DNA from 4 places in the Pseudoalteromonas sp. NSLLW24 genome. Region 4 is predicted to be linked to each of the others. Evidence: predicted binding sites of a transcription regulator. Region 4 holds the regulator's gene; each other region holds the start of a gene.
What was found. The regulator sigma-54, encoded in region 4, starts transcription at its own class of promoters, with help from an activator protein. The targets are predictions, from matches to a motif close to GTTGGCACGNNNNTNGNNT.
Positions count from the first base shown of each region.

Region 1: I6E72_RS16285 (amidase family protein) is a predicted target of sigma-54. The motif match lies at 1,258-1,276, and genes of this name have one in related genera.
Region 2: flgJ (flagellar assembly peptidoglycan hydrolase FlgJ) is a predicted target of sigma-54. The motif match lies at 1,211-1,229, and genes of this name have one in related genera.
Region 3: I6E72_RS18255 (DUF1328 domain-containing protein) is a predicted target of sigma-54. The motif match lies at 1,375-1,393, and genes of this name have one in related genera.

Region 1 is NZ_JADYWQ010000018.1:16,611-18,801, forward strand. It holds gene I6E72_RS16285 (amidase family protein) at 1-1,091, opposite strand, end outside; gene I6E72_RS16290 (putative 4-hydroxy-4-methyl-2-oxoglutarate aldolase) at 1,429-1,911, opposite strand; gene I6E72_RS16295 (TetR/AcrR family transcriptional regulator) at 1,915-2,191, opposite strand, start outside.
Region 2 is NZ_JADYWQ010000002.1:178,587-180,777, forward strand. It holds gene I6E72_RS02355 (flagellar basal body P-ring protein FlgI) at 1-1,095, shown strand; gene flgJ (flagellar assembly peptidoglycan hydrolase FlgJ) at 1,266-2,191, shown strand, end outside.
Region 3 is NZ_JADYWQ010000024.1:23,057-25,247, forward strand. It holds gene csrA (carbon storage regulator CsrA) at 70-261, shown strand; gene I6E72_RS18245 (YcxB family protein) at 312-779, opposite strand; gene I6E72_RS18250 (hypothetical protein) at 912-1,103, opposite strand; gene I6E72_RS18255 (DUF1328 domain-containing protein) at 1,162-1,335, opposite strand; gene I6E72_RS18260 (OadG family protein) at 1,855-2,097, shown strand; gene oadA (sodium-extruding oxaloacetate decarboxylase subunit alpha) at 2,109-2,191, shown strand, end outside.
Region 4 is NZ_JADYWQ010000009.1:28,335-30,525, forward strand. It holds gene ptsN (PTS IIA-like nitrogen regulatory protein PtsN) at 1-6, opposite strand, end outside; gene hpf (ribosome hibernation promoting factor) at 11-298, opposite strand; gene I6E72_RS10995 (RNA polymerase factor sigma-54) at 324-1,823, opposite strand; gene lptB (LPS export ABC transporter ATP-binding protein) at 1,893-2,191, opposite strand, start outside.

The DNA.
Region 1 (2,191 bases), on a different contig from region 4:
AAATTAGCCAGCGGTAAGTGTACTTGCGCCGAACCACTCAGCCCTGCAATTGCCGAAAGCGTAATAATTTGCATGCGTAAGGCGCTTGTGTCGGCGCCTAATTTAGGTGCGGTTGTAGGGGTGGTAGGTAAAAATAAGCAGCTGTGCTTATTTAGGTTTTTAGCGACGATTGCTTGCCACTCATACTGTATTTTTAATGCCTCTTGTTCTTCTTGCTCGGTTAAAGCCAGTGCCATTTTAAAACGAGCTGCAATTGCTGGCGCAAAATGAGAAAGCTGATCTGGGAGTTCAATCCAATCTCGGTGCGTTTTAGCAATCGCACGACCTTGTAATATTCTAAAGGTATCGGCAAGCTCACTTAGTAAACCAACGTTGGGGAGTTTAAACTCGATATGATGATTAAAATAAGGTTTGATTTTTTCTAAAAGCTTACCCAGTGGTGCTTGTAAAGAGGGGTCAACAAGTTCAAAGAGTGCTTCGCAAATAACTAACGTATTTACTTTATTAATAGGTTGTTGTGGTAACAATACATTACCTACATCGCTTAATAGCTCGGCGCTTTGGGTAAGCCAACCTATGGTATCAAAAGGCGGTGCCAACGGTATTAGGCCGTCTTTTTCAATCACGTTATGGCTTGGCCTTATACCAAATAAACCACAATAGCTGGCGGGTATTCTAATTGAGCCGCCAGTGTCGGTGCCTAAGCCAATATCGGCTAAGTTAGCAGCAACGGATGCAGCAGACCCCATACTCGAACCGCCACTTGCATGACCGCTAAGTTTTGGATTTTGTGCTGCACCATAGTGAATATTATTACCCTCTAAGCTGTAAGCAAGCTCATCGGTATGGGTAAAGCCTGTAAAGCTACAACCCTCGTCCATTAACATATTTACGGCACTTGCTGTTTGCTGGGCCGGTTTTGCTGCTTTAAACCAGCTAGGGTTACCTGCGCTGTTGCGCTCGCCTTTTATTGCAAATACATCTTTAATTGCAAGACGCTTATTAATAAGCGTGCCTTGGTAATGTGTTTGCCATGCCTTAGGACCATGGTCACAAAAAATACCGGTCGTATTATTATTTTTGGTACTCATATCACCACTCGTTATAAAAAATCTGACCAAGCAGTTCAGATTTAGAGTGATTAAAAAGACGGATTAATTTTTATTATTTTTCAGCTCACTGCGTAACATCTTGTTTTTATTTTACAGAGCCTGATCCGCTTTTTAATCGGTTAGCTTATTATATTGTTTAAAACCTAAGCAAGAGGAATGCCATAAATTAAAACCCTGTCCAATTGGTCAGGATTTGGCGAGTTGTATGAGGTTAGTAAATATGGGCTGTAAAAATAGTGGTATTAAAATGAGCTAAAACAAACCAATTTGGTGCGCAGGTGCACCAAATTGGTCTTTATTTATATGGTTGTGAGCGCTAAATAAGGGACGTTTTACTGATGATTAAACCGTTAATATCGGCGTAAACCCAATCGTTAGGTTCTATGGTGGTGCCAAGCATGGTAACAGCTTGGTTTTTATCACCAAAGCCGCGCTTTAAGGTACTACGCGGTGTAGAGCCTAGCGCCATAACCGGTAAGTCCATAGTGGCGAGTATTTCTATATCTCGGCAACAGCCATTTATTATTACCCCTTCCCAGCCATTATTTAGGGCACGCTCAGCCATAATATCGCCAATAAACGCAAAGCGTTTGCTCGCAAACCCGTTTATAACTAATACTTTACCTTCACCATTTTCATGCAATATATCGGCGGCAAAAGAGTTGTCTTCTGGGCAGGTAACGGTAACGACTTGACCGTAAAACGTGGTTTTTTTACCAAAGTGATAAAGGCCACTGTCGGCTACTTGTACGCTATCGCGATGATCGTCAAATAAATCGGGTGTAGTAAAGGGTTTCATGGGTTAAGTCTCACTTTGCTCAGGTATTTTAAGACCAATACCTTTTAAAATTATGTGGGCAATTGATTGCGTAATTTGTGCCACATCGGTTTTGTCGTACTCTAATTTGTTCATTACGAGTAAAACCTCAGCCTGAAAATCGGCGTAATACTGCGTGGTAGACCAAATAGTAAAGAGCAAATGGTAGGGATCAACCTTATCCATTTTATCTGCGTCCATCCACGCTTGAAGTACATCAACTTTTTGCTTAACCCAAGGGCGGGTATTGGTTCTAAAGTAG
Region 2 (2,191 bases), on a different contig from region 4:
ATGAATAGCCTTAAAGCTTTATGTTTAGTTGTGTTATTAGGTTGGCAGTTTACTGCCAGTGCTGAGCGCATAAAAGATGTGTCTATGGTTGAAGGCGTACGCTCTAACCAATTAGTTGGTTATGGCTTAGTGGTTGGCTTGCCGGGCACTGGCGAGCAAAACTCATATACACAACAAAGTTTTAGAGGCATGTTGAACAGCTTTGGTATTACGCTACCTTCAACTCAAAGTCCTAAAATTAAAAATGTTGCCGCTGTTGCTGTGCATGCAGAATTACCCGCATTTAGAAAGCCCGGGCAAACAATAGATATTACGGTTTCTTCCATTGGTAGTGCAGGCAGTTTACGTGGTGGCACTTTATTACAAACTTTTTTAAAGGGTGTAGACGGTAACGTGTATGCAATTGCACAAGGTAGTTTAATTGTGGGAGGCCTAGGCGTAGAGGGCCTTGATGGAAGTAGAGTCGTAATTAATACTCCTACAGTTGGACGAATTCCCAATGGCGCAACAGTTGAACGCACCGTAGAAAGCCCGTTTATGCAAGGCGATTACATTACCTTCAACTTAAACCGCCCAGACTTTACAACGGCAAAACGCCTAGAAAAAACAATTAATGACTTAGTCGGCCCAAATAGCGCACAAGCAATTGATTCTGTTTCTATTCGTGTCATAGCACCACGCGATGCATCCCAGCGTGTATCGTACTTATCAACACTCGAAAACTTAGAATTTAAGCCAGCTGACATGGCCGCTAAAATTATAGTTAACTCGCGTACAGGTACTATTGTTATTGGTAAAAATGTAACCCTACAGCCTGCTGCAGTGACCCATGGCGGTTTAACAGTCACCATTGCTGAGCAGCAAAATGTAGTGCAGCCAAATCCGCTAGCAAACGGTGATACAGTTGTCACGCAGCAAAGTATTATTGATGTAAACCAAGACGACTCGCGCGCTTTTGTATTTAACCCAGGGGTAAGTCTTGACGATTTAGTTCGCGCAATTAACGAAGTAGGCGCAGCGCCTGGTGACTTAATGGCTATTTTAGAAGCGCTAAAAGAAGCGGGCGCAATTAATGGTCAGTTGATCGTTATTTAAAAACTAAAGCAAGTAACGTGTCACTCAAAGCTCTATATCTATTAAACAAAGATCTAGAGCTCTTTTATTTACAGTAACTTAAAATTATTATTTTTATCTTCCTTGTTTTATCGGTAGTGGCTCAATTTTTGCATTTTTAACTACATTATTCATTTTGTGTCAAAAAGCCGATGGAAACTAATCACCTCGATAAACAAAACTTTTTTGATTTAGGCAACTTAGATTCACTTCGTAAAGAAGCCTTAACGAGTGGCGATGCATCAACTGATGCTTCCAAAGCTGCGCTCAAAAAAGCGGCCGCACAATTTGAAGCTATTTTTACGCAAATGTTGCTCAAAGGAATGCGCAAAGCTAACGAAGCATTTGAAGATAAAGACAGTCCATTTAATTCAAGTGGCGTAAAGTTTTTTGAAGAAATGCACGATCAGCAACTTTCTACAGAGCTTTCATCAAATGGCTCGTTAGGCCTTGCCGATTTAATTGTTCAGCAGTTATCGCCTGAGTCTAAAAACTTTATGCCAGGCTCTGTGCTTAGAACAACCAACGATATTTTTAGCGATACGCAAGTCGGTTCCGCTCTTCCTCATGAGCAAAAAAATAAGCAACCCGATCTTATCGTTAAGAGTACTAAAGCCGATATTGCTGAGCCTAAAGTCGATACTGCAGAGTCTAAAACCGATAGCCCAACATTTAAAAATGCAGAAGAGTTTGTAAGTTCAGTGTGGGAACACGCTAAAACTGCAGCGCAAAAAATTGGTTTAAACCCAGCGGTAATGGTTGCACAAGCGGCACTTGAAACCGGTTGGGGTAAACACATTATTAATAAAAGTGACGGTGGCAGCTCAAATAACTTATTTAATATTAAGTCGGATAAAAGCTGGGAAGGCGATAAAGCAAGCAAAGTAACGCTTGAGTTTGAGCAAGGCACACCCGTTAAAAAACAAGCCAGCTTTAGAGCCTACGATTCAATTAAAGATAGCGTGAACGACTTTGTTGATTTTTTAACGCAAAACCCACGCTACAAAGAAGCATTACAAAATACAGCAAAACCAAATGACTTTTTAGATTCATTACAAAAAGCAGGTTATGCAACCGA
Region 3 (2,191 bases), on a different contig from region 4:
TCAGTCTAATTTTCATTAGTATGTTTAAGCGGAATCTTATAATTTTTATTGGAACATGGGAGCAAGAGAATGCTAATACTAACTCGTAGAGTAGGTGAAACCCTAATGATTGGTGACGAAGTAACAGTTACTGTTCTAGGTGTTAAAGGAAATCAAGTTCGAATCGGTGTTAATGCACCGAAAGACGTATCAGTGCATCGTGAAGAGATTTACATGCGCATACAAGCTGAAAAGTCGAACCCTAATCCGGGCAATGCTTAATCAACACGTATACGTAGTTGAGTAATTAACTCAACTAGTCAAAAAGCCACTCACTGAGTGGCTTTTTTGTTTATAAAAGCGAGTGTTTCTGGGGTTAGTATTTGTTTTGAAATGTATTGCATGCCGCTTTTATTTTTAATAATAATACCTTGCTGAGTATCTATTACTTCGCTTATGTCTTGCCAAGTTAGCTGAAAGCTTTTGTAATGATTAGCCGATTTAATGCCTTCTTCATCAAAGGTAAGTGTTACCTCAGAGCCTGACGCTCTGCTGAGCATTTGTCTGGTTACCCACCAAGGTCTGCGATAGTAAAAAGCGACGCACTCTAGTACACCTAGCATGATCATAAACGATCCTAAGTAATGATCGTTTAAAACATAAATGCCAAATAAACCAAGCGCAACGAGGAGTACAAGTAAAAAGTACTTAGGTTTGGCGCGCTTACTGTAGGGGAGTGACTCATCAAAGCACTCGTAAAAGTAAGGTTTATCTAGTGTGTAGGTTGTTGTAAATGCCATATTGCCTTGCTTTAAATATCGTTTTTTTTATTTTAACAAGCTAACCGCTAAATGAGCAGCTTTATAGTCAGTGATTTTATTACAGGCACAAAAAAACGGCCCTAAGGCCGTTTTTTAGCGATACAAGAAGAATTAACAGTTAGTTTCTTCAGCGTTTACGCCTTCTTTAACATTTTCACATGCATCTTCTACTTTGTTTTGCACGTCAGTTACTGCTTCGTCAATACGTTCGCCTGCGTCTTCTGCGTGATTGTCTTCACAACCCATGATGAAGAAACTTGCGAATAGACCGATTAGTGCTGCTTTTACAGTTGTTGAATTCATAATGTAATTCCTTGTAAGTATTAATTAAATTTTAGTGTTTGTTACTTGAATGCTTTATCTACCTGGGTGATTTACCACGTAGTGCACCTGAAACTAATGAGATCACTAAAAGTACTAAAAATATAAAAAATATAATTTTTGCTATACCAGCTGCGGCACCTGCGATGCCACCAAAACCTAACACTGCAGCGATTAAAGCAATAACTAAAAATGTAATTGTCCAGCGTAACATTGTTTTCTCCTTGGTTATCAAATTTGCTCACAATAACTAATGCCAGTTATATGCCAAATTTTATTTTTGTTTTATATCAGATAGTTATGGTTTTTAACTGTGTTTTTAGTTATTAGTTAGTTAGTAATTTTTACGCTTTGTTATGTAAGTTATTCACACTGTTACAAGTTACCGGTAAATATTCACTAAAAATAATGTTTTTGGTAAGACCAATTAACAATTGATGTGTGTTTTTGTACTTATTATAAAATTTGGCGGTTATTTTTATTAAGTTGAATAGTTAATTAACAACTTCCATATAACTATTAGCTATAGTCGTTATTTTCTGTATGTATTGTAGGGCGCATGATTGCTGGGTTATGGCATGTAAATTTGTTGAGTGTTATGTTGTTTATAGTTTAATTGGTTTTACCAATTTACAAGATGTAGACAAAGCGACTAGTTTTGTTATTATCCAGTGAATAAATATTTAATTAAATCGATTTTTTATTTTCGATATGGGTTTCAAGGGGGAGAAAAATGGATATAGGTGCTCTACTCACAACGGCTGGTAGCTTAATGCTAACTGGTATGGTTGGGGTGTTTGTATTTCTGTCGATATTAATTGGTGCAGTAACGCTTATGTCTAATTTGGTGACGCGCTATAGCGAACCAGAGGCATCACCAGCTAAATCACCGTCTTTTAAATCTCAAGGTGTGCCTAATGAGCACATCGCTGCTATTAGTGCTGCCATTGCTCAGTACAAATCAAATAATAAATAAGGGGCACACACATGGCTAAATTAAAATTAACAGAATTGGTATTACGCGATGCGCACCAATCATTGCTCGCAACACGTATGCGCCTAGACGATAT
Region 4 (2,191 bases):
TTTCATCATATTAGTGTCGAGCAAGCTTCTCTTTGTGTTTAATTACTTGTCGATCGAGCTTGTCGATCAACGAGTCAATGGCGGCATACATATCTTGATGTTCTGTAGAGGCAAATAACTCAGCACCGCTTACGTGTATGGTGGCTTCTGCTTTTTGATTTAATTTTTCTACATCGAGAATGACATGAACATTATTAATATGATCAGAGTGTCTTTCTAGCTTCGCAAATTTGGTATTAATATAGTCTCTTAGTGAATCGGTTAATTCTACGTGACGACCAGTTAAGTTTAGTTGCATAAGCATTACCCTCTTTTTTTGCGTCTTAAATCAAACTTTTACGTTGATTTGACGGTGGAATAGCCAGAGATTCGCGGTATTTTGCGATTGTACGTCTCGCTACTTTAATTCCTTGCTCAGCCAATATATCCGCTATTTTGCTATCACTCAATGGTTTTGCTGAGTTTTCTGCTGCGATTAATTTTCGGATAAGCGCACGGATTGCTGTAGATGAACATTCACCACCGTTTTCGGTGCTTACATGGCTTGAGAAAAAGTATTTAAGCTCAAATATACCACGGGGTGTGTGCATATACTTTTGGGTTGTTACGCGCGAAATTGTTGATTCGTGCATTTCTACCATTTCAGCAACATCATTTAAAACCATTGGTTTCATGGCTTCAGGACCGTGTTCAAAAAAGCCTTGTTGTTGTTTAACAATACAATTTGTTACTTTTAATAGCGTGTCGTTTCTACTTTCTAAGCTTTTAATAAACCATTTAGCTTCTTGTAAATGCGAGCGAATAAACTGGCTGTCACCACTGGATTTTACAGTGCGAGACATTGCCGCGTATTGGCTATTAACACGAATTTTAGGCATGCTATCTGGGTTTAACTCAACAACCCAGCGGCCTTTAATTTTTTTAACTGACACATCAGGAATAACATACTCAGATTCTTCTCTTACAATAGTATCTGCAGGTTTAGGGCTAAGAGTATGTATTAATGTCATTACTTCTTTAAGCTCTTCTTCTTTGAGCTTAGTTTTCTTCATTAATGTACGATAGTCACGAGCAGCTAATAAATCAATATGCTCGGTTAAAATCATTTTTGTTTCATTAATGTAAGGTGTTTCTTTATCAAACTGGTTAAGCTGAATACACAAACACTCTTGTAAGCTACGTGCAGCAATGCCTACAGGATCAAACAGTTGGATGCGTTTTAATACAGCTTCAATTTCATCAAGTTCGACTTCGTTATCATCTTCGTTTTCTTGATTAAAGCTTTCTAAAATCTCTTCGCAGCTTAGTGTTAAAATACCTGAGTCATCGACGGCTTCTACAATAGCAATAGCAATAGCTTCGTCTGTAGGGCTAAATGGCGTTAGTTGTAACTGCCACATTAAATACTCATGGAGCGTTTCAGTAGAGGCGCCTTGGTATATTGATTCGTCTTCAGGCATCGGACCCGATGATGCTGCTGGGGCGGCACTCATGTACTCATCCCAACTAACATCCATAGCCATGTCGTCACTTAGCGTGTCTTTTGCAAGTGCTTCACCACTATCTTGTTCGTATTCGCTTGGAGCATCATCGGCAGATGCGCTAACAGTTATGTCATCTGTATCTGCTTTTTGCTCGTTTTTACCTGCAGCGTCTTCTGAATAGTCTGCTTCTTCAACCTCTAATAGCGGGTTGCTGTCGAGAGCTTCTTGTATTTCTTGCTGGAGATCCAATGTACTGAGTTGCAACAAACGAATAGCTTGTTGCAGCTGTGGAGTCATTGTAAGTTGCTGGCCCATGCGCAGCTGTAGTGATTGCCTCATGTATCTCTAACAATCCTTTTATGTTGTTATAATTAATACTAGCAGATGCTTAAAGACATGGCGTAAATGTTACAGCCTAAATTGCTCGCCTAAGTAAACATCGCGTACTGTTTTATCATTTAATACGTGTTCTGGAGTACCTGATGCAATCAGCTCCCCATGAGAAACAATGTAGGCTTTTTCACAAACATCAAGGGTTTCTCTTACGTTATGATCGGTAATTAATACACCAATCCCACGATTTTTAAGATGTTCTATTATTTTCTTTATGTCTAATACCGAAATCGGGTCAACACCTGCAAATGGTTCATCCAGTAATATAAATTTAGGATCTGCTGCCAGCGCACGTGCTATTTCAACACGACGAC